DNA from 2 places in the Ornithinibacillus jepli genome. Region 1 is predicted to be linked to the other one. Evidence: a T-box and tRNA genes for the amino acid it is inferred to sense, from the RefSeq annotation. Region 1 holds a T-box; the other holds one or more tRNA genes.
The links. The T-box of region 1 lies ahead of AB1K81_RS07045 (valine--tRNA ligase). A T-box ahead of a tRNA ligase gene usually reads a tRNA of that ligase, here a tRNA-Val.
Positions count from the first base shown of each region.

Region 2: it has a tRNA-Val gene. The T-box ahead of AB1K81_RS07045 (valine--tRNA ligase) is inferred to sense a tRNA for this amino acid. The anticodon was not compared.

Region 1 is NZ_JBFEGG010000001.1:1,343,530-1,355,988, reverse strand. Features, by position in the region: gene hemA (glutamyl-tRNA reductase) at 1-1,083, shown strand, start outside; gene AB1K81_RS07085 (cytochrome C assembly family protein) at 1,104-1,922, shown strand; gene hemC (hydroxymethylbilane synthase) at 1,938-2,867, shown strand; gene AB1K81_RS07075 (uroporphyrinogen-III synthase) at 2,867-3,601, shown strand; gene hemB (porphobilinogen synthase) at 3,619-4,605, shown strand; gene hemL (glutamate-1-semialdehyde 2,1-aminomutase) at 4,621-5,907, shown strand; gene spoVID (stage VI sporulation protein D) at 6,107-7,099, shown strand; gene AB1K81_RS07055 (hypothetical protein) at 7,173-8,189, shown strand; gene AB1K81_RS07050 (hypothetical protein) at 8,186-8,374, opposite strand; T-box leader at 8,516-8,748, shown strand; gene AB1K81_RS07045 (valine--tRNA ligase) at 8,915-11,557, shown strand; gene AB1K81_RS07040 (ATP-grasp domain-containing protein) at 11,584-12,450, opposite strand; gene AB1K81_RS07035 (ATP-grasp domain-containing protein) at 12,452-12,459, opposite strand, start outside.
Region 2 is NZ_JBFEGG010000006.1:110,623-123,081, reverse strand. Features, by position in the region: gene AB1K81_RS17155 (hypothetical protein) at 103-387, shown strand; gene AB1K81_RS17150 (hypothetical protein) at 525-1,025, shown strand; gene AB1K81_RS17145 (GNAT family N-acetyltransferase) at 1,147-1,701, shown strand; gene AB1K81_RS17140 (YwaF family protein) at 1,920-2,651, opposite strand; gene fabI (enoyl-ACP reductase FabI) at 2,725-3,501, opposite strand; tRNA gene AB1K81_RS17130 (tRNA-Glu) at 3,744-3,818, shown strand; tRNA gene AB1K81_RS17125 (tRNA-Val) at 3,822-3,897, shown strand; tRNA gene AB1K81_RS17120 (tRNA-Thr) at 4,075-4,150, shown strand; tRNA gene AB1K81_RS17115 (tRNA-Tyr) at 4,188-4,271, shown strand; tRNA gene AB1K81_RS17110 (tRNA-Gln) at 4,282-4,353, shown strand; tRNA gene AB1K81_RS17105 (tRNA-Lys) at 4,453-4,525, shown strand; gene AB1K81_RS17100 (hydroxymethylglutaryl-CoA reductase, degradative) at 4,692-5,981, shown strand; gene mvk (mevalonate kinase) at 5,978-6,958, shown strand; gene mvaD (diphosphomevalonate decarboxylase) at 6,990-7,982, shown strand; gene AB1K81_RS17085 (phosphomevalonate kinase) at 7,975-9,075, shown strand; gene rocF (arginase) at 9,221-10,117, shown strand; gene AB1K81_RS17075 (aspartyl-phosphate phosphatase Spo0E family protein) at 10,169-10,327, opposite strand; gene sigW (RNA polymerase sigma factor SigW) at 10,805-11,368, shown strand; gene AB1K81_RS17065 (zf-HC2 domain-containing protein) at 11,384-12,022, shown strand; gene cdaA (diadenylate cyclase CdaA) at 12,262-12,459, shown strand, end outside.

The DNA.
Region 1 (12,459 bases):
GGCGCTTTAGAGCATTTATTTAGAGTTTCATCAGGACTAGATTCAATGGTATTAGGGGAAACGCAAATTCTTGGACAAGTTAAACAAGCGTTTTTAACTTCCCAGGAAGTAAAAGCAACCGGTACTATATTTAATGAATTGTTTAAGCAAGCTATTACCTTTGCTAAACGAGCTCAAAAAGAAACATCTATAGGGGAAAATGCAGTATCTGTAAGCTATGCAGCTGTAGAATTAGCTAAAAAGATTTTTGGTACATTAGATGCAAAGCATGTCGTAATTCTAGGTGCAGGGAAAATGGGTGAATTAGCCGCGAAGAATTTACAAGGCTCTGGTGCTACTAAAATTACGGTTGTAAATCGTACATTAGAAAAGGCTAGCGCATTAGCAGAAAAATTTAATGCTCAAGCAGCCCAAATCGATAACCTTGAAGAGGTGCTGAAAAGTACAGATATTTTGATTAGCTCAACAGGGGCGGATTCCTATGTTATCACACAAGAAATGCTTGAACCAATTCAAAAGGAACGAAAGGGTAGGCCATTATTTTTAGTTGATATTGCTGTTCCTAGAGATTTGGACCCTGCATTAGAGAAATTAGATAATGTATTTCTTTATGATATTGATGATCTTCAGCATATTGTAGACGAAAATCTAGAGACCCGTAAAAAAGCAGCAGAGCAAATCGAAATTTTATTAGAGAAAGAAATTATCACTTTTAAAGAGTGGATGAAAACTTTAGGCGTTGTACCAGTCATTTCTGCTTTACGAAACAAGGCATTAACAATTCAAGCAGAAACGATGAAAAGTATCGAGCGTAAAATGCCTAACTTGACCGATAGAGAGAGAAAGGTACTTAGCAAACATACAAAAAGTATTATCAACCAGTTACTAAAAGATCCGATTACACAAGCTAAAGAATTAGCTGGGTCAGAAAACGCAGCCGAAGCTTTACAATTATTTGTTGATATCTTTGGTATTGAAGAGGAAGTAAAAGAGGAATTTGCAAAACAAACCATCAAAAATGATGAATTACTTGAGTCTCTAAAAAGAGAGATTCCGTTAGTAAGTAAGTTTGCTACGAAATAACTCAGTAAAGGATTTGTCGTATGGTAGAGGTACGTTGGATCTATGAGGGAATATTATGTATTTATGCTTTGAGTCTTATTTGTTATTTTATTGATTTTGTACAGCAAAACCGGAAGGCGAATATATTAGCCTTCTGGTTACTTTGTATGGTTTGGCTCTTACAAACCTTTTTTTTATTTTCCTCACTCATTAGAGAGAGCCGTTTTCCGATTGCTACTTTAACCGATAGTCTATTTTTCTATGCTTGGGTCCTCGTGACATTTTCGGTATTAATGAATCGCCTATTAAAAACTTATTTTATGGTATTTTTTATAAATTTATTTGGGTTCTTTATATTGCTAATGCATATCTCACTTGTTGCTAAGACGCAAAGTGTACAAAGTGGGATTCGACTTGTAGATGAAATTTTAATTGCACATATTTCCTTGGCAATTATTTCATACGGATTTTTTACGATTTCCTTTATCTTCTCCCTTATATATATCGTGCAATATCATTTCTTAAAAGAAAAGAAAGCTATAAAATGGATATGGAAGTTGGGAGATTTACATCGGTTGGAGAAGGTAACTTTTTGGACGATAACAATTGGTGTTCCGTTATTACTACTAGGTATTATTTTAGGCTTTGCATGGGCTTATACGGAGAATACGGAATTTTATTGGTTTGATTTAAAAACAATTGGTTCAATACTTGTTTTAGGAATTTATATAATTTATTTACTACTTCGAGTGGTTAAACGGAATACAGCTAAATCTTTAGCCTTGTACAATACTTGTGCATTTTTAATATTGATTATTAATTTCTTTTTATTTACTAGACTTTCAAATTTTCACATTTAAGTAGGAGGATTACATATGCGTAAAATAATTGTTGGTTCAAGACAGAGCAACCTAGCACTAACACAGACGAATTGGGTCATAAATGAATTAAAAAAAGCCGGAGTAGGGAATGAATTCGATGTAAAAAAGATTGTTACAAAAGGGGATAAAATTCTTGATGTAACGTTATCTAAGGTTGGTGGAAAAGGGCTATTCGTTAAGGAAATAGAGAAGGCACTTTATGATAAAGAAATCGACTTTGCTGTTCATAGTATGAAGGATATGCCTGCACAATTGCCAGAAGGATTAATCATTTCTGCTGTACCAGTCAGGGAAGATCATCGAGATGCACTGATTTCAAAAAATGATGTACCTTTAAAGGAGTTACGAGAAGGGGCAATTGTTGGAACTAGTAGCTTACGTCGTGCCGCACAAGTGTTGGCTGAACGGCCGGATCTTGAAATTAAATGGATTCGTGGGAATATCGAAACTAGAATCCGTAAGTTGCAAGAGGAAGATTATGATGCAATTATTTTAGCGGTATCAGGACTAAAACGTGTTGGTTTAAGTGAAGAGCTTATTACCGAATACTTAGAGCCAGAAGTATGTGTTCCAGCAGTTGGACAAGGTGCATTAGCAATTGAGAGTCGTGAAGACGACCAAGAACTTACCGAGATACTAGCTAAGATAAATGATGACTATACAGTTAAAACTGTTACTGCTGAAAGAACATATTTAAATCTTTTAGAAGGCGGTTGCCAAATTCCTATTGGTGGATATGCACATTTAGAAAATGATGAAGTCGTGTTAAATGCGCTTGTTGGAACTCCAGACGGAAAAACAATTTTAAAAGAAGTTGTACGAGGGAAAGATCCAGAAGAAGTAGGAAAAGAAGCAGCTGAAAAGCTTTTACGTCGTGGTGCAAAAAGGATCATTGAAGAAGTAAAAGAGGAGTTAGATCAATAATGCTTCCGTTAGCGGGGAAGAAGGTTTTGGTTACTAGGGGACAAGAGCTTGCTCAAAAGTTTACCGAAAAGCTTCTTGCAAATGGTGCTACTGTCTATGAAGTACCGTTATTAAAAATCACCTGTAAAAATTTTCTTAATGATGTGTATATGGTGAAAAATAGCCAATGGATTTTTTTTACGAGTGTTAATGGTGTAAAATGCTTCTTTTCATTAATAAAACAATATAACATTACATTACCTAGTGTAAACTTTGTGGTTGTAGGACAGAAAACAGAAAAGGTTCTTGAACAATATGGCTACAAAGCTACCTTTATTCCTTCTATTTATGACGGTGAAAATTTAGTAAAAGAGTTCCTTGAAAAATATGCTGGAGTTAAAAACGTATTGTTAGTGCAAGGAAATCGATCAAGGGATGTTATTGCTAAAGGGCTATCCGAAGCGGGTGTTTCCTTCCAAACTTTGGTAGTCTATGAAACACTTTATAATTCAGATGAAAAGTATAGACTACAACAAGTATTAAATGAAGTAGAGTTTGATTTTCTAACCTTTACTAGCCCTTCAACGATTGAAGCATTTGTAAAGTTTGCAAATAAAACTTTTTCCGACAGAACTAGAATAGTTTGTATCGGGAACACAACGCTTAAAAGAGCGAAGCAATTAGGATTTAAGCAAGTAGTTTGTCCTGATACGTATACTATTGAAGGTATGATTCAAGTTATGTGTGAAGAATAAAGAGAGGACTGATTTACATGAATATAAGTACTGAGTTTAAACGTCATCGCCGTCTACGTTCATCCAATTCGTTGAGAGCAATGGTAAGAGAGTACCATTTACGTGTGGAGGATTTTATTTATCCAATGTTTGTTGTCGAAGGAAATAATGTAAAAAACGAAGTCCCTTCTATGCCGGGAGTTTATCAAGTATCCATGGATTTATTACTAGATGAAGTAAAAGAAGTACATGAGCTTGGTATTAAATCCATTATCCTGTTTGGTGTACCAAATGAAAAGGATGAAGTTGGTACAGGTGCTTTTATTGAAACAGGAATAGTTCAAGAAGCGACTAGATTAATAAAAAATGAGTATCCAGAAATTCTAATTGTGGCTGATACGTGCCTATGTGAATATACGTCCCACGGACATTGTGGGGTAATTCATAATCACGATGTAGATAATGATGAATCATTAAAACTACTAGCACGTACGGCTGTATCTCAAGCTAAAGCAGGTGCTGATATTATTGCACCATCTAATATGATGGATGGGTTTGTAAAAGTGATTAGACAAGCTTTAGATGAAGCAGGGTTTACAAATATTCCTATTATGTCTTACGCAGTAAAATATGCTTCTGCTTTTTACGGTCCTTTCCGTGATGCTGCAGATAGTACACCGCAATTTGGCGATCGTAAAACATATCAAATGGATCCCGCTAATCGATTAGAAGCAATAAGAGAGGCAGAATCCGATGTCGCTGAAGGAGCAGATTTCCTTATTGTAAAACCAGCATTATCGTATTTAGATATTGTTCGTGATGTTCGCAATAACTTTAATCTTCCAGTTGTTGCTTATAATGTAAGTGGTGAATATTCCATGGTTAAAGCTGCAGCTCAAAATGGATGGATTGATGAAAAAAGTCTAGTGATGGAAAAATTGACATCGATGAAACGTGCAGGTGCAGATTTAATTATTTCCTATTTTGCTAAAGATGTAGCGAAGTGGTTAAAGGAAGATAAATAAACGAGGAGGTTAATAATGAAACAATTTAATCAATCAATTGATGCGTACAAAGAAGCGATTGATTTAATGCCAGGTGGAGTAAACTCCCCAGTAAGGGCATTTAAATCAGTAGGTATGGATCCGATTTTTATGGAGAGTGGAAAAGGCTCGAAAATTAAAGATATAGATGGTAATGAATATATTGATTATGTTTTGAGCTGGGGGCCCCTTATTTTAGGTCATTCGGACGAAAGAGTGGTCGGTAAGCTTCATGAAGTGATTGAAAATGGTACAAGTTTTGGTGCTCCTACATTATTAGAAAATAAACTTGCTAAATTAGTAATTGAACGAGTACCTTCTATTGAAGTGGTTCGTATGGTTAACTCTGGTACTGAAGCGACGATGAGTGCTTTAAGACTTGCACGTGGCTATACAGGTAGAGATCTAATCTTGAAATTTGAAGGTAGTTATCATGGGCATGGAGACTCTCTATTAATTAAAGCTGGCTCAGGTGTTGCTACATTAGGCTTGCCTGATAGCCCAGGTGTTCCTAAGTCTATTGCTCAAAACACGATTACGGTTGCTTATAATGACCAAGAAGGTGTACGGACTGCCTTTGAAAAGTATGGTGATAATATTGCTGCTGTAATTGCAGAGCCGGTATGTGGAAATATGGGAGTAGTTCCACCTAGTAATGGTTTCTTAAGCTTCTTAAGACAGATAACAGAAGAACACGGTTCTCTATTAATTTTTGATGAGGTTATGACAGGCTTCCGTGTTGGTTATCATTGTGCACAGGGGCATTTCGATGTAACCCCAGATTTAACTTGTTTAGGTAAAGTTATTGGCGGTGGTTTACCTGTAGGAGCATATGGTGGAAAACGAGAAATTATGCAACAAGTAGCGCCATCTGGGCCGATCTATCAAGCGGGAACCTTATCAGGTAACCCATTAGCAATGACTGCAGGATATGAAACACTAAGTGCATTAAACGAAGCTTCTTATGAAGAAATGAATAAAAAGGTAGATTTATTAGTAGATGGTTATCAAAAAGCAGCGACAGACTACAATATACCTCTACAAATTAATCGTGCAGGCTCTATGGTTGGTATTTTCTTTGCGGAAGAACCTGTTACTAGTTTTGCTACTGCTTCTAACTATAATTTAGCGCACTTTAATAAATATTATCGAATTATGATTGAAGAAGGTGTCTTCTTACCACCTTCACAATTCGAAGGTCTGTTCTTATCGACTGCTCATACGGAGGAAGATATTGAAAAGACAATTCAAGCAGCAAGAAAAGCATTTTCACAACTTAATTAAGTACTGTAAAGACTATTGGGAATGTCCTAATAGTCTTTTTTTGATAAAAATTTTCTTATTTACATGTTTTAAGACTGTAAAAAGTTCCTATTTCTATCAAGAGATTTTTCTCTACTTAGCATATCCTAATGTCTTGGCTCATATAGATAATTAAGAGATAAGAGCATATGGAATGTATGTTTTGAAGGGAGGAAGTTACTTGGCTAGTGAACAGAATGTGTTTCGCTTTGATTTAAATGAGTCATTGTATTTTGAGAAAGGCCAGGAAGTCGCTGAAATTATGGGGATTTCCTTAGAACCAGAGATTTCTATACAAGAATTTAATGATTATATTTCCATTAGAGGTGTTATTGAATTACATGGTTCTTATCAAAAAGCAGAAACTTTAGATGAAGATGAAGATGAATCGTACATAGAAGGGTATGATTCAAAAAGGTATATGGAAAGGGTTACGGATACTCAATATGGAGTTACAGAATTTACCCATCGTTTCCCTGTTGAGATTACGGTTCCTTCCTACCGAGTGGAAAATCTAGATGAGATTACAGTCATGATTTCAGAATTTGACTATGAATTACCAGAACCAGATTATCTTTATTTACGTTCTACAATTGAAATTCATGGAATTAATAGTCAAGTGGAAGTTGAAGATGAAACCGAGTCAGAAGAAACCTATGGAAACGAACCAACAAATGAGCCTAGTTTAACTAGAGATGAAGAATCATTTGAATTTGAAGTGAAGAATGAAAATGAATCTTCCAGTTACTTAGAAGATACTCCGGAACCATTACCTGCGTTAACAGATGAAGAGTCAAATGACGCAGTAGAAAACGATCGTTGGAAGTTTATGCAAAAAACACAAACCTTTGATGAATTTTTCAACAAAAATAAAGAACTAGAAGTAGTGGAGGAAGAGACATTGGAAGAATCCTCCTCTGATGAATCTGTTAGTCTTGATGACGCTGACGAAAGTAGAACTGGAAACGCAGATTTAACGTATCTGGCTGATATGTTTCGTAGTGGGGAAGAGCAATATGCAAAATTAAAGTTACGTATTGTTCAAGAAAAAGATACGTTAGAATCCCTTGCTGAACGATATGAAACTACAACACTTCATATTCGAAATCAAAATCGACTAGAAGATGATGATATATCAGAAGGGCAATTACTATATATTCCTGTTAAAAAGTAAATGAAGAAATGATTTACCCCTTGTCATGAGTCAAGGGGTAAATTATTGTAAGATTTTATAGGTGGTGAATATCTTGGAGAATGTTCGGCGAATATTAGAATCATATCGTGTCTTTCCTATTGATATAGAAAAAGTCACCGAACGTCTGTATTTTATTAAAGGGAATAAACAACAATATGCTTTAAAAAGAAGTAGTTTAACAGATTCTCGTATTCCTACTTGGATTAATATATATCGAACCGCTTATACTCAAAACATACCGAATATATTACCAATATATTTGAATAAGTCTGGTAAATTATTTACTAAAGATGGAGAGGACATCTATTATTTAACTCCATGGATTGAACATCAAAATCGAAATGCTTCTATAGGTAAAGTGTATCAAAATCTAGGCTTCATTCATTCTAAAACAAAACGTATACAACAGATTACGGGAGAAAATCGGGAAAGTTCACGTGAGAACTTTTTGTTATATAAAAAACAAATGGCGGAGTATCGAAAGAAGTTATTAGATCATGTAGAACAATTTGAAGCGGAACATTTTATGTCACCGGTAGAATTATTTGTGTGTACGCAATATCGTGATTTAGTGCAAGTGTTTTATGTTCTTGAAAAACGTCTAAATCAATACTTAGAATCATTAGAAGAATTATCGGAATGGAAGGTGTGTCTATGTCATGGGAGAATGAAAGATTCCCATGTGCTTCATGGGAACCAACTATTTTTCATTAATTGGGAACATGCATCATTTAACAACCCAATTCTAGATATATCGACGTATTTAAAGCACAAAACACAGTATTATGATACCGAAGAAAGACTTTTATTAGATCAATTGAAATTATATACCGAAGAAAATAAGTTAGAAAATCATGAACTAACTCTACTTTCCATACATTTATTAGATCCTACAGATTATGTTAGGATAATTGATACGTATAGAAATACGAAATCTATGAATATGATAGATTATGTGGTAAAACTCCAGCGGTATCATCGTCAACTATTATTTGGTATCCGCTTTTCCGAATATATTGAGGAAGAATATGAAATGGTCTCATTAGATGAAAGTAGTACAGAAAGTTAAATCCACTTTAAATAAAACGCTATATAAATTCCTGCTAACAGCAATGTAAGTAACACATCAAAGGTTGTAGGGAGGAATATAGTACGGATTAATTGGAAAATAAGTATCGGTAGCGTAATCTGTTCTGCAATAAATAAACATTTTCTAGCCCATGGTGGTAAACGGTAGCGATAATATCGTGCCATATCATAATCACCTCCATTATAATGCACCAAAATCGTTATTTTTAATACTATATGTATAAACCAAGCTAATTCGTGCAATCATCTAAATTAATAGTTGATTTTATAATTGAAATTGGCTAAAATAAGAAAATAATCATATAGGAAAAGCAAATGAGAGGGAAGAGTACAGAATAGTTGCCTTAAAGAGAGGAAAACATTGGTGGGAGTTTTCTAGGTAAACGTTTTGGAAGGTCGCCCTTGATGCAGCGACTCTGAAAATCCAGTAGGAGTATGCCGGGTTAATAACCGATATCAAACAATGAGTGTACAGGTGAAATCTATCCACCTGTAAACAAAGGTGGTACCACGGAAACCCAACCCTTTTCGTCCTTTATTAAGGATGAAAAGGGTTTTTTATATTTTTAGGGCTTAGCTATTGATTTCATTTAAAGGTAAATCACTCTATTTTTTCGCTTTGAGAGGAGTGTATTTGTCTTCTGCTTTAGACAGAAATCAATATTTGCAAATTATGACCTAACACCATAAAGGAGGATGATTTAAATGGAAGAAAAAAACACAACCCTACCACCCAAATACGATCCACAAACAGTAGAAAAAGACCGTTACAAATTCTGGTTAGATGGAAAATACTTTGAAGCAACCAAAGACCCAGACAAAGAACCATTTTCCATCGTAATTCCACCACCAAACGTAACCGGTCGCCTGCATCTTGGTCATGCATGGGATACTACTATGCAAGATACGATTTCACGAATGAAAAGAATGCAAGGCTATGACGTGTTATGGTTACCTGGGATGGACCATGCGGGAATCGCAACACAAGCGAAGGTAGAAGCACGTCTTAAAGAAGAAGGCACGAACCGATATGAGCTTGGTCGAGAAAAATTCCTACAAAAAGCTTGGGACTGGAAGGAAGAATATGCATCCTTTATCCGTTCCCAATGGGAAAAATTAGGTCTCGGACTAGATTACTCAAGAGAACGCTTTACCTTAGATGAAGGACTATCTGATGCAGTTAAGGAAGTGTTTGTAAAGCTGTATGAAAAAGGATTAATCTATCGCGGGAAATACATCATTAACTGGGATCCTGTAACCAAAACAGCTCTCTCTGATATTGAGGTAATTTATAAAGAAGTTAATGGTAATTTCTATCATATGAAATATCCAATTAAAGATAGTGATGAAACGATTGAAATTGCAACAACTAGACCAGAAACCATGCTTGGTGATACTGCTGTTGCAGTACATCCGAAAGATGAACGATATCAGCATTTAATTGGAAAAACAGTAGTTCTTCCAATCGTTGGTCGAGAAATTACCATCATTGCTGATGAATATGTGGATATGGAATTTGGTTCTGGTGCAGTTAAAATTACACCGGCACATGATCCAAATGACTTTGAAATTGGTAACCGTCATGATCTAGAACGTGTTCTAGTAATGAATGAAGATGGCACGATGAATGAAAATGCTGGTAAATATGAAGGTATGGACCGTTTTGAATGTCGTAAACAAATAGTAAAAGATTTACAAGATAAGGGAGTACTGTTCAAAATAGAAGAGCATGTACATCAAGTTGGACATTCTGAACGAAGTGGTGCAGTCGTAGAGCCTTACTTATCAACTCAATGGTTTGTAAAAATGCAACCGCTAGCTGATGAAGTTTTAGAAATGCAAAATACGGAAGACAGAATAAATTTTGTTCCAGAACGTTTTGAAAGAACGTATTTAAACTGGATGGAAAATATTCGCGATTGGTGTATTAGTCGTCAGTTATGGTGGGGACATCGAATTCCAGCTTGGTATCATAAAGAAACAGGAGAAATCTATGTTGCAAAAGAAGCTCCAAGCGATATTGAAAATTGGGAGCAAGATGAAGATGTACTTGATACATGGTTCTCTAGTGCTTTATGGCCGTTTTCTACCATGGGGTGGCCAAATGAAGACGCTGAAGACTTTAAACGATACTTCCCAACGGATGTATTAATTACGGGATATGATATTATCTTCTTCTGGGTAGCGAGAATGGCATTCCAATCAAAAGAATTTACTGGTAAGCGACCATTCAAAGATGTATTACTCCATGGATTAATTCGCGATTCAGAAGGAAGAAAATTTAGTAAGTCACTTGGTAATGGCGTCGATCCGATGGATGTTATCGAGAAATATGGTGCTGATTCACTTCGTTATTTCTTATTAACCGGAACCTCACCAGGCCAAGACATGCGTTTCTATTGGGAAAAAGTAGAATCTACTTGGAACTTTGCGAATAAAATCTGGAATGCTTCCCGTTTTTCTTTAATGAACTTAGAAGGATTTACGTTTGAGGATATTGATTTAACTGGTGAGTTATCTTTAGCAGATAAATGGATTTTAACTAGATTAAACGAAACCATTGAACAAGTAACACGTAATACCGACAAATATGAATTCGGTGAAGCAGGTAGACATCTCCATAACTTCATCTGGGATGAACTATGTGATTGGTATATAGAAATGGCGAAAATCCCACTATACGGAGAGAATGAGCTTGCTAAGAAGACGACACAATCTGTATTAGCCCATGTATTAGATCAAACCATGCGCTTACTACATCCATTCATGCCGTTCATCACCGAAGAAATATGGCAAAAGCTTCCACATCAAGGAGATTCTATTACAATTGCCAAATGGCCAACGGTTCGTGAAGATTTCCATGATGAAAAGGCATCAGAAGAAATGAAACGTCTAGTTTCCATTATTAAGGCAGTTCGTAATATCCGTGCTGAAGTAGACACACCAATGTCTAAACAAATTAGTCTGTTAATTCAAGCTAAGGATGAGACTATTGTCAATGAACTGGAAAGTAATCGCGGTTATTTAGAGCGTTTCTGTAATCCTAGTGAGCTTGTAATAGGAATTAAAGTTGATGCTCCTGAAAAAGCAATGACTGCTGTTATTACAGGTGCAGAAATCTTCTTACCATTAGAAGGGTTAATTGATTTTGATAAAGAAATTGCCCGTTTAGAGAAAGAGCTTGAAAAATGGAATAAAGAAGTGGAAAGAGTAGAGAAGAAACTATCTAATAAAGGCTTTATCGCGAAGGCTCCAGAATCTGTCGTGGAGGAAGAAAAGAAAAAACAACAAGATTATTTAGAAAAACAAAAAGCAGTACAGGTGAGACTAGCAGAATTAAAATCATAAACTATAAACGGGAATCTAAGTTTCAACTAAGATTCCCGTTTTATTGTTTTACTTATGAATGACACATACTTTTCCACTATATTGATATCACTAACAGCACTAAGGGTTCTAGAACCAACTACATCTTCTATCTCATTAAATAATAACTCCCCATCTAACCCAATTAAAAAGTCTATGCCGACCATTCCAAAATCAAAATGCTTTATAATGCTCATAATAAGCGCTCTTTCTCCTTCACTTAACTGGTATAGGTTAGCCGAACCACCAAGTTTGAAATTTGCGCGAAAGTCTGTATTACTTTCTCGAAGAACCGCACCAACAATCTCTTTTCCTACCACGAATACTCTTAAATCCTTTCCAATCTGAACTTTTGTAGATTGGATCACATAATCAATTGGGCTACACTTCAAAAGAAAGGTTAGCCATTCATCATTATCTTTAATGAAATAAACTTGTTTTCCGCCCCTACCAGTTGCTTCTTTTATTACAAAGGGATGATTAGAAAGTGGGGGCTTTTCCGTTAAGTTTTTTCCATTTATGAAGAAAGTATCTACCATTGGAACTCCTAAACGGGCCATTTCGAAATAAGTTTTCGATTTATGATTACATAATTCTGAGATTATGGAAGAATTAAAAACGTGTACGCCTAATTGTTCTAACTGCTTGTTTAGGATAGGCTCAACAGTACGAACAACTGCAAAATTAGGTAGTGTGGATTCCTTTTCATCAATTAAAACAGAATATACGTTTTGGACCACTCCGACTTGAAGCTCTTCTCTTAAAATTAATTGTAAATATAAGCCTTGTTTATTTGCCTCTGAAATAAACCAATCTATGTACTCTTTATTTTCAATTGCATCTTCTGAACTATATATTAACCAGCCATTTGCCACATTAATCCC
Region 2 (12,459 bases), on a different contig from region 1:
TTCAACAAACGAGGCAGATTTCGAAATAAGATACCTGGACTTTTTAAAATATATATGTAGACATATGTTCATCTAAAATAAAATTATAATGGAGGTATAGTTATGTGGTTAGGATTGGGACTAATTTCTATAGTAGCAACTTTCATAAATCTTTATATGTATGGAACAGGTAAAGATTATAAATTGCCAATGGCAATAGGATTATCATTTACAGCTCTTACACTTGTTGCGCAATACAGCATGGTGTCCAATTGGGTAAAGGTGGAAGATTGGTCTGCTTTAATAGATGTAGTGCCTACGATGGAAACAGCGTTATGGGTTTTGACGATTATATCGATTTTATTAAATATAACTCCTATACTTTTAGAGCTAAAAAACAAAAAATAATTAATAAACGGGAGCATTCACATCATAAGCTGTCGTTGCCGTTGTGTTGCTAACGGGTGCATTACTTGAAGAAGGAAAGTTGCCCCCGTTATTAAACTATCGGAATAGGATAGTTGAATAAGAAAAAGGGGGATTGCATGAACAAAAAACATTTCTTAATTGTTGTGGGTATTATAATAGTTTTTGTAGTATCCTATATCGTTTATGACCAGACGAGGTACACGAGTTTTGAAAATGAATTTACCGAAATTCAGAATTATTACAGTAATCATGGAGAGGGTTGGAACATCTCTGAAATAGAATTAACATATTTTGATGTAGAAAATGACAAAGGATTTTCAACTGTTATAGATGATTCATCTACTATTAAATCTATCTACGAACAATTAATGTCAACTGAATTGAAAAAGACTTCGACTTCAAATAAAAGTCATGAGAAAAGCAATTTTAGGTTAAGTCTCTCATACTCGGAAGGAAGACCAACGACGGTAATGCATATCCTCTACAATAGAATTTATATAAGTGAGCCTTTCTTACACATGACATACAAAGAAGTAGATTCTAATCAATTTTATTCATTCTTAGAAGGTTTAGATTTATCGTGGGATAGAGAATTTCAGTTGTCCGAAAGGGAGTAGAGAAACTCCCGAAATCATTACCACCGTTGAATATAGAATGAATTTGAATATTAGTCGAATTATTTTTTAAAGGGATAGGTGTGTTTTAGTATTATCCTAAAAATTATAACGAGGTGTTTGTTTGAGTAGGTTTAACTATAATACAGAGACAGAAAGATTAATAATAAGACCATATATTAAAGAAGATTTCTCAAATTGGTTAACCCAATTTAATAATAGGATGCCTTCACAGCACAAATATGATGAAGGAAAAATAGATATGAGTATTTGTACTGAAGAATGGTTTGGGGAATTGGTAAATAACCATCAACAGATGGCCGTGAATGACAAAGTATATGTATTTGGTATATTTAGAAAAGAAGATAATGCTCATTTGGGTGCAATAGATTTTTCGACAATTATGAGGGATAATTTTCAATGGGCGAGATTCGGGTATACCATTCATAACCAATTTTGGAGACAAGGTTACGGTAAGGAAGCTGTAAAAGCAGCAATAATTCTTGCTTTTAAAAAGCTAAACTTTCACCGTATAGAAGCACACATTAATCTCGATAATACTCCTTCGATAAAATTAGCAGAAAGTGTTGGAATGCAATTTGAATGTATAAGAAAAGGTTTTATCTATGAATTTGATGAATGGACTGATAACCTAATTTACCATATTATTTCAAAATAAATTTTATTGAACAATCCAGCTAATAGAAGTTTGTCCCTTATTGCGCTAATGGGTAGCTTTAGTGAAAGAAGAGAATATTATTATCCAAAGGGGCTTGATTTAAATAAGCTCCTTTTCTAGTAAATTATAATGTGATTTTATGTGTTTTTGGTTGAAATCTGTTTTTCGAATTACTATGAGAATTAGCTAGAGACACCTCTTAATGGAACCTGTTAGAATTATTTCCTTCCCTTTTTAACTTGAAAAGTAAGCATGTAAACACCATATATAGCAATGAATACAAGTAATCCAACCAGACAAAGATTAAAATAATACCAGAACCCATTTCCAAGTAAATTTAATGGAGTGTTAGCTGAAGGTGTTCTGGCAAGGAAAAGGAAGTTAGCGTTAAGTAAAGGATTTATGATGAATCCTGTGATCCCTGCATATATAAGAAGATAGATATAAGACTCTATCGTTTTCATAAAGGTGATTTTTAACTTAGAAGTAATGACTAAAAGTAAACAAGCCCAGGATAAGACCAGATGATGTATAAAGAACTGCCAAAATCGAAATTGAGGATAACCATGGTGTAATTCTGGTGTTACTACTGCTAGAAACGATGGGACAATACCAATGAACAAGATAATTTGGCTCAGCTTCTCGTTTTTTGTTAGCAGTGCAAGCATTGTAAGAATGCCGGCTAAACTACAAAGCTGAAATGGAAGGAACTCACGCGGGTTCCATGCACCGTTTACTATTCCCCAGGTTTGATAACTAATTTCTGATGAAACTAGGATTGTAAATAAGGTCCATCTTAATATAGAGACAATTCTATGATGAGTACGAAGTTTATTGGAGTAGATTAATAGTAAAGCCATACCTAATATGAATAGAAAAATCATCAATAAATGGTGGATACCAAAAAACTGAAATGAAGAAAGTACTTTATTGCTGAACCATTCTCCCATGTCCAACACCCCTATTTATATAGAAAATAACGCTTACTAAAAATATTTTAGTAAGCGTTTATAGTTTATATATTTATCCGCCAATTATATGGTAACCAGAATCGACATGTAATACTTCTCCGGTAACACCTCTGGATAGATCGCTGATAAAGAATAGTGTAGCATCCCCAACTTGTTCTTGATCTACATTTCGACGTAAAGGAGCTTTTTCTTCTACCATTCCTAGCTTTTCGTTAAAACCAGATACCCCTTTTGCTGCTAGAGTACGAATTGGACCTGCAGACACTGCGTTGACACGAATTCCATATTTACCAACGTCTTCTGCTAAATATCTTACACTAGCCTCTAAAGAAGCTTTAGCGACTCCCATAATATTATAGTTAGGAATTACTTTTTCTGCACCTAAATATGTTTGCGTAACAATACTACCGCCTTCTGTCATTAATTCTTTAGCAGCTTTTGTAACTGCTACTAATGAAAAGGCACTAATATTATGTGCTAGTAAGAAGCCTTCACGTGATGTATTGGAAAATTCCCCTTTTAATTCATCGCGATTTGCAAATGCGACAGCGTGTACAACGCCATGAATAACGCCAACTTTTTCTTTTATTTCATTAAACGCATTTTGAATACTCTCATCATCTGCCACATCGCAGTTAACGATAAGCTTTGCTTCAATATTGTTTTCTTCCAACAATTTAGTAAGCTTTTTATATGATCTCTCTTGTCTGTTTGTGAAAATTAGGTTTGCTCCGGCGTTGTGTAAGGACTTTGTTACACCCCAAGCAATACTTCTTTCATTTGCAACACCCATTACAACAATATTTTTATTTTTTAATAGTTCAGTCATATTGAACCTCCAAAATTGTGATTAACTATTAGTACCTAACTATAATTTATCATTTTTTAATTAAAAAACCAATTTATTTATTAAAAAATAATTATTTCTGTATGGAAATATCCCTGTAGAATAAGGGGTTTGAGGGTTAGTGAAATTTTTTTTAAAAAAATTACGTTTTCCTCTTTACAAAGGTTGAAAATCTGTATATAATAAAATTCGTTGACTGCTAAGACAAGCTAACAACTGATACTGGCCCGTTGGTCAAGCGGTTAAGACACCGCCCTTTCACGGCGGTAACACGGGTTCGAATCCCGTACGGGTCACCATGTGGAGGATTAGCTCAGCTGGGAGAGCACCTGCCTTACAAGCAGGGGGTCACAGGTTCGAGCCCTGTATCCTCCACCACTTAATAAATTTATATGAAATTCACCATGCCGGCCTAGCTCAATTGGTAGAGCAACGAGCAATACTCCTACCGAATTAGCTGCGAGTAACCCCGAAGCATATACTTCCTTGAATATGCTAGAAGATGCAGGGGTCCACATGGTAAAGGTATAAAACTTAATAAGTGAAATTCACCATGCCGGCCTAGCTCAATTGGTAGAGCAACTGACTTGTAATCAGTAGGTTGGGGGTTCAAGTCCTCTGGCCGGCACCATTTTTTTGTATAAAAACAAAAAAATAGCTAAATATATGGAGGGGTAGCGAAGTGGCTAAACGCGGCGGACTGTAAATCCGCTCCTTCGGGTTCGGCAGTTCGAATCTGCCCCCCTCCACCATTTAGATTATTGGGCTATAGCCAAGCGGTAAGGCAACGGGTTTTGGTCCCGTGATTCCCAGGTTCGAATCCTGGTAGCCCAGCTTTTTTTATTTTCTGGGACTTTTATTCTTAAACTATTGGCTAACCGCTGATTTATAAAAACGCTCAGGACTTACTAGCTTAGATCTACTCAATTATATGAGCCATTAGCTCAGTCGGTAGAGCATCTGACTTTTAATCAGAGGGTCGAAGGTTCGAATCCTTCATGGCTCATCATTTAAATAGATAAATAAAAACAAGGTTGCGATTCTTTCGTAACCTTGTTTTTATTTGCATTTTACACTGTTTTTTAACATAATAGATAGAGTAATTCATTATGTAAATTAAAGATATTTATAAGTTTTTGCTAATAAACTGACAATATAAAAGGATGGTTGGTATGAAATCTTCTAGGATTCCTGGTTTTTATAAAAAAACTGTTGAAGAACGAAGAGAGCTTGTAAGGGAGGCACTTGATTTATCAGAAGATGACTTAAGCGTGTTATCATCCCTGGAAGCTTTACCAATCGAGACTGCTGATAAAATGATTGAGAATGTGATTGGAACATTCCCACTTCCATTAGGTTTAGGATTGAATTTCTTAATAAACGGGAAAGATTATATTATACCGATGGTAGTTGAAGAGCCGTCTATAGTAGCTTCGGCTAGCCATATCGCTAAAATTGTAAGGGATGCAGGCGGTTTTAAAACAGAAGCATCAGAACGAATTATGATTGGCCAAATTCAAGTAGTTGGTTGTAAAGATTACGAAGCAGCTAAACATAAATTACTAGAAGTGAAAAACGAATTAATTGAAGCAGCTAATGCTGCATATCCAAGTATTGTAGCAAGAGGTGGGGGAGCTAGGGATTTAGATGTTAGAATCCTTAATGATTCGCCTGGTTCTCAGTATGGAACAATGCTTGTTGTACATTTATATATTGATACATGTGATGCAATGGGAGCAAATATTATTAATACGATGGTTGAATCTTTAGCACCAACTGTGGAAGAGCTAACTGGTGGTAAAGTATACCTACGTATTTTGTCTAACCTTGCTGACCGTTGTATTGCAAAAGCAACATGTGTTATCCCCCCTAAATTATTAGTTACTGGCGAATACTCTGGGGAAGAAGTGCGTGATGGTGTTGTAAGTGCTTTTGAATTTGCTGATTCTGATCCGTACCGGGCAGTAACGCACAACAAAGGAATAATGAATGGAATTGATCCCGTTATTATAGCTACAGGTAATGATTGGAGAGCGGTCGAAGCGGGAGCTCATGCTTATGCTTCGCGCTTTGGAAGTTATCGTTCGATGACAAAATGGTCTGTTGATGAAGAAGGTAACTTAGTTGGGGAATTAGAACTACCGATGTCTATCGGAATAGTAGGTGGAGCAATTCGTGTACACCCGATTTCACAATTAGCGCATAAAATGTTAAATATAGAATCTGCATCTGAGCTTGCTCAAATTATCGTTGCGGTTGGTCTAGCACAAAATCTCGGTGCTTTGAAAGCTCTCGTGACAGACGGTATTCAAAAAGGCCATATGGCATTACATTCTCGTTCTGTCGCAATAGCTGCTGGCGCTACTGGGGAGATGATTGATATTATAGCTGAACAATTAGTAAAGTCGAAAGAAATCCGTGTAGGTAAAGCTAAAGAATTGGTGGAACAATATTCAAAATGAGTACAGAGAAATTAACCATTACAAATAAAATAATTAAAACGGAAAAAAGTGGAACCGGAATTGCCCATAGCAAACTAATTTTAATTGGAGAGCATGCAGTTGTACACGGACAACCTGCAATCGCTATCCCGTTTCCATTAGTTGGTGTGGAGTCGGTTATTGAATATCGTAAAGGTCCGATTAAGTTTGATAGTACGTTTTATAATGGACCGATGGATTCGGCTCCACTTACGTTAGATGGAATTGTAAATAGTATTCAAGAAACATTGAAATACTTAGGTCTTCCTAACAGGGATATGATTATTCGAATTAAATCCTCTATTCCGCCAGGGAAAGGACTAGGTTCAAGTGCATCTGTTGCAATCGCGATTATCCGATCGCTTTTTGCTTATGCAAATGTAAACTATACCGAAAGTGAATTATTACACTTTGCTAATATTGCAGAGAAATTCGCCCATGGTTCTCCAAGTGGAATTGATACGCTTACCATTACCTCTGAGTCGCCGGTGTGGTTTGAGAAAGAAAATCCGGTAAGCTATATAAGCCCGGGTGAGGACTTCCATTTCATTGTGGCAGATTCTGGCCGTATTGGTGATACGAGATCAGCGGTTGAATCAGTAGCACATCTATTAAAGAAAGCTCCGAAAAAGATTCAGTCCAAAATTGAACGAATTGGGGAATTAACCCATCTAGCTAAACACGCATTAGAGAAGGCTGGCAAAAATTTACTAGGTCAAATGTTAAATGAAGCACAGCATGAGTTATCTGCTCTTGGTGTTAGTGATGAAGGATTGGATCGATTAATCAACTTTGCTCGTAAAGAAGGGGCCCTAGGTGCGAAATTAACTGGTGCTGGAAATGGTGGTTGTATTATCGCATTAGCGAAAAATGAGTTCCATTCTAGACAGTTAGCTGAAAAACTAAAAGAGTTTGGAGCACAAGCCGTTTGGCCATTTGTATTAAGAAAACAAGATTAATGAGAAATGGCTTTTATAAAGGGGACCTATCATGAAAGTAACTGCAAAAGCACATACAAACATTGCATTAATAAAATACTGGGGTAAACGTGATGAAGGATTAATTTTACCTACTAATAACAGTTTATCGGTAACATTAGATGGTTTCTTTACAACAACATCTGTTGAGTTCAAGCCTGATTTAACAAAGGATTCATTTCTTTTAAATGACGAAGAAGTAGAAGGCGAACAAAGCATTCGAGTAACGAACTTTTTAAATTTAGTTCGTGAATTGGCTCAAGAAGAGGTTTATGCAGAAGTGAAATCTATTAATGCTGTACCTACTGCTGCGGGATTTGCTTCGTCAGCTTCAGGTTTTGCAGCCCTTGCAGCTGCCTCTAGTAAAGCTATTGGATTAAATTTAACTGATACAGAGTTGTCTCGTCTAACTAGACAGGGATCTGGTTCTGCATGTCGCTCGATTTTCGGTGGCTTTGCGGAATGGCTACAGGGAGTAGAGGCGGATGGTTCTGATTCCTATGCCGTGCCAATTGCTCCAAAAGAGCATTGGGATATTCGTGTTGCAGCGGTCGTTCTTTCTTCTAAAATGAAAAAAGTATCTAGTAGATCAGGGATGAAGCGAACGGTGGAAACTTCTCCCTTTTTTAAAGGCTGGGTAGAGAGTATTCCGGCTGATTTAGAAGGTATTAAACAAGGCATTCTGGATAAAGATTTTGAAAAAGTAGGAGAGATTGCGGAGGCTAACTGCTTGAAAATGCATGCCACGACTTTAGGAGCGAATCCACCTTTTACCTATTGGTTGGATACGACGATGGCAGTAATGCAAACTGTGCAACAATTACGTAGCGCTGGAATTCCAGCATATTTCACAATCGATGCCGGGCCAAATGTGAAAGTGTTGTATCTTCCGGAACATGAGGCAAAAATACAAGAAACATTGCAGCATATTCCAGGTGTTACCGAGGTGAAATTAAGTCGTGTCGGTCAAGGAATAACCTATTTAGAGGATGAGGAACTTGTCTAATTCATCTATCACAATCCAAGTGCCTGGGAAACTAATGATTGCTGGAGAATTTGCCGTATTAGAGCCGTATCATAAATTAATTGCAATGGCAGTAAACCGTTTTGTTTATGTAGATATACATGCTAATAAAACGAATCAATTAACATTAGAAAAGTTTAACCTGCGTAACTTGAACTGGAACTTTGTTGATAAGCAAGTAATAATTGACTCTACCGATACACGTGTGAACTTTGTACAGGAAGCGATGACAATTGCTTTCGGGTATTTGAGTGAAAAAAATATTTCAATTGATAATTTTTCACTTCAAGTGAAAAGTGAACTCGATGATAAAGTGTCAGGGAAGAAGTTTGGTCTTGGTTCAAGTGCTGCTGTAGCTGTTGGTGTTATAACGGCTATTTTACAATATCATTTGCCTAAAGCTCCATCCCCTTTACTTGTTTTTAAGCTTGCCGCTATATCCCATGTGGCAGCGCAAGGTAATGGTTCTGGTGCGGACGTCGCGGCTTCTGCATTTGGTGGTATTATTCAGTATTCATCTTTTCAAGCAAATTGGTTACGAAATAGATATAATGAATCTAATACATTATTAGAAGTAATAGAAATGGATTGGCCGTATTTATCAATTGAACCGGTAGCGTTGCCAGCTGACATCCATTTGCGTGTTGGTTGGACAGGGAGTCCAGCGTCAACAGGAAATTTAGTAAATCAAATACTACAGTTAAAAAATACGAAACGTGACAAGTATGAGGAGTTTTTACATAACAGTGAGGAAGCGGTTAAAAACATTCTCCGTGGAATGCTAGATAACGATCTTCCTCTATTATTGAGTGGTGTAAAACAAAACAGAACGGCATTAGTAGCAGTTGGAAAAGAGGCAGAGACAGACCTAGAGACAACGAAGATAGCTAAACTATGTGATTTAGCAGAAGAACTGGGAGGGGCTGCTAAGCAATCGGGAGCCGGTGGCGGTGACTGTGGTATTGCTATGATGCCATCTATAGAGAGTGCAGAAATGTTAGTCCATACTTGGAAGGATGAAGGAATAACTCCGTTAGAACTCAAATCCTATCCTCTTGGAGCTATATCCCTATAGATAAGGTATCGTCCTAAAAGTGGTGATACTTTTTTCTTTGCAAAAATCATTAAAGCGTAAGTATGAATAAATATTCGAAAAATTGTCGAGTTGAGTCGTTAATATAAACTAAGGTAAAATAGTATTGTGGAGGTGGCTATTTATTATGAAAAATAAAATATCTTTAATCGGTGTCCCAATGGATTTAGGCCAAAGTCGTCGTGGGGTAGATATGGGACCAAGTGCACTTCGCTATGCTGGTGCGATAGAACGCCTGCAAAGTTTACATTATGATATACACGATTTAGGGGATATTCCGATAAATCGTCCAGATAAATATGAAGATGGAAGTAAATTGAAAAACTTAGAACAAGTTATTGAAGCGAATGAAACATTAGCGGAAATGGTCGATGCTGAGATTAAAAAAGGTCGGTTCCCATTAGTACTTGGAGGAGATCATAGTATTGCAATCGGAAGTTTAGCCGGTATATCCAAGCACTATGAAAATCTTGGGGTGATTTGGTATGATGCCCACGGGGATCTGAATACAAGTGACACATCGCCATCCGGTAATATCCATGGAATGCCACTTGCTGTAAGTCTTGGCATAGGGCATGAAAGGCTAACGAATATTTATAATTATGCTCCAAAGGTAAAACCTGAAAATATCGTGATTATCGGAGCTCGCTCACTAGACCCAGGGGAAAGAGAGTTAATTCGTGAAATGGGTATTAAAGTTTATACGATGCATGAAATTGATAGAATGGGTATGTCAAAGGTGATGGAAGAAACAATTGAATACTTTAAGGGAAATACAGATGGTGTTCATTTAAGTCTAGACCTTGATGGATTGGACCCAACAGAAGCACCAGGGGTAGGGACACCAGTATTAGGTGGTATGACATATCGTGAAAGCCACTTAGCGATGGAAATGTTAGAGGAATCAGAGTTAATTACTTCTTTAGAAGTAGTAGAGGTTAACCCAATTCTTGACGAAAAAAATAAAACAGCTACATTAGCTGTTGGATTAATGGGTTCTTTATTTGGTGAAAAATTAAAATAACCTAAAGATAAAACTTAAAAAGGCATTAATTTGATGAAAATTGATGTCTTTTTATTTATTTGTAATGTTGCTAAATTGGTATTGATTCAATAGATTATCTAATTTTTTGCTTGTTGCTACGACTACTTCTGAGGTGAGTTTATATTTATTGCTCAGTGTAATCATTTCTTTGCGACATTGTTCTATCTCTTGTAATAATGGTTTATTCATTTGTATTCCCCCTATTACTATACATTAAACTATATTACCTGAATAATTTACTGGTTTGCAATAGTAAATTAAGAAAAATCCATATTTTTTATGGATTTTGCGTTATAATGTAAATGGAAAATGTTTACTATTATGAAATCGCACTTGCCATGTCCCGCTCCGAACGCAATTCGCTTTCTGCGGGCGGCTGGTGAGCCAGGCTATTACTTGAGTAATCTTCTCTGTAGCCTTGCACTGAGGAAGCTTGCTGTGAAGCGATACTGGAAGACGCTGGGTGCATCGTAGGGTCTTTAACGATGCCTTTTTTCCTGCTGGAATCTTCGTGTAGTCAAGCCTCTCATTGCTGGATAGTTAGTAATATTCTTCATAAATACTATGGACCAAAAAAATAAGCGGATAATTTTTTTTTAAAAAAAGTGAAACCTTTTTAGTTTTGATACGTAAGGTTTAATACCGCATCAGGCGGAGGTACATGGAATGGAATTGTTAATTAAAGATAAAATTAAACAGGTAAAAAAAGGGGATCAAGCTGCCTTTGAAGATATTATCTTGTTTTATCAGGATAAGATTTATCAGCATTGCCATCGAATGGTTGGAAACGCACATGAAGCAGAGGATATTGCTCAAGAAGCTTTCATCCGTGCATATATGAATATCCACTCCTATGATGAACGTAGAAAGTTCTCAACTTGGTTATATCGTATAGCTACGAATTTAACGATAGATCGTTTGCGTAAGCGAAAACCAGATTATTATCTTGATGCGGAAGTGAAGGGTACTGATGGATTGGATATGTACTCACAATTAGCAACAGATGAAAAGCTTCCAGAAGATCAATTAGAAGGACTTGAACTTCAGAATTATATACAAAAGCAAATTGCTGAGCTTCCTCCTAAATATCGTAGTATAATAATGCTGCGTTATATAGAGGACTTTTCACTTCAGGAAATTAGTGAAATATTAGATATCCCGATTGGTACTGTCAAAACAAGAATACATCGGGGGCGGGAAGCCTTACGTAAAAAGCTTCGTCATGTGTAAAAGGAGTGAATCCAGTTGGATTGTAATAAAGAAGCATTAGAATTAATGCATAAGCACTTAGATGGGGATATATCTACGGAAGAAGAGACCCAATTGAAGAATCATCTAGAGGGCTGTCTGGAGTGTCAAAAACATCTCCATGAATTAAAACGGACGATTACTTTAATTCAAAGTACAGAGAAAATGACTGCACCAGAGGGGTTTGTAGCAAATGTGATGCAGCAATTACCAGTAGAGAAAAAGCATGTGAAGTATGTGCGCTGGTTTAAAATGCATCCTGTTTTAACTGCTGCTGCTATCTTTTTCATCTTCATGTTTACTGGATTAGTATCGGCATGGGAGCATGACTCTCAACTTATGGTTTCCAATCCAGAAAATCTAATAATCGAGGGGCATATGGTTATTGTCCCGGAAGGCGTTACGGTTGAAGGTGACTTAGTAGTTCAAAATGGTGATTTACGAATAGATGGAACAGTCGATGGTAATGTTACTTTAATAAATGGAAAAATAATCGAAGATAATGCATTAGACGGTAATGGACTAATGGCTAATGCTGCCGGTGTTAATGGAGAAATAAATGAAGTGAACCGGATATTTGAATGGATATGGTATCATATGCAAAACATAGTAAAAGGTATATTTTCAGTAGAGTAGAAAAACCTGGTAATTAGCCAGGTTTTTTTGTTACGTTAATTGGGAAAATAAATACAAGTTACCTAACTGAAATTGAGACTAACTAAATGACGTATCTCGAAGTAAAATGTGGTATAATGATAACGATATTTTGAATGAAAATACATAGAACTTTTAATAGCTACTTATTATTTTGACTCAGCACGTGTTCTAAAAATGAATACGGGAAGAGAATTTGATGAATAAAAGGAAGTGTAGACATGCCTAATGGGGATTTTGGTATATTAGACCTACTAAGAATAGGCGTAGATATAGGTCTCGTCTGGTATGTTCTATATAAATTAATCATGTTAATACGAGGAACAAAGGCGATTCAATTATTAAAAGGTATCGTCGTTGTTTTTATTGTACGTTTGCTCAGTATGTTATTTGAATTACAAACATTGATGTGGGCCACT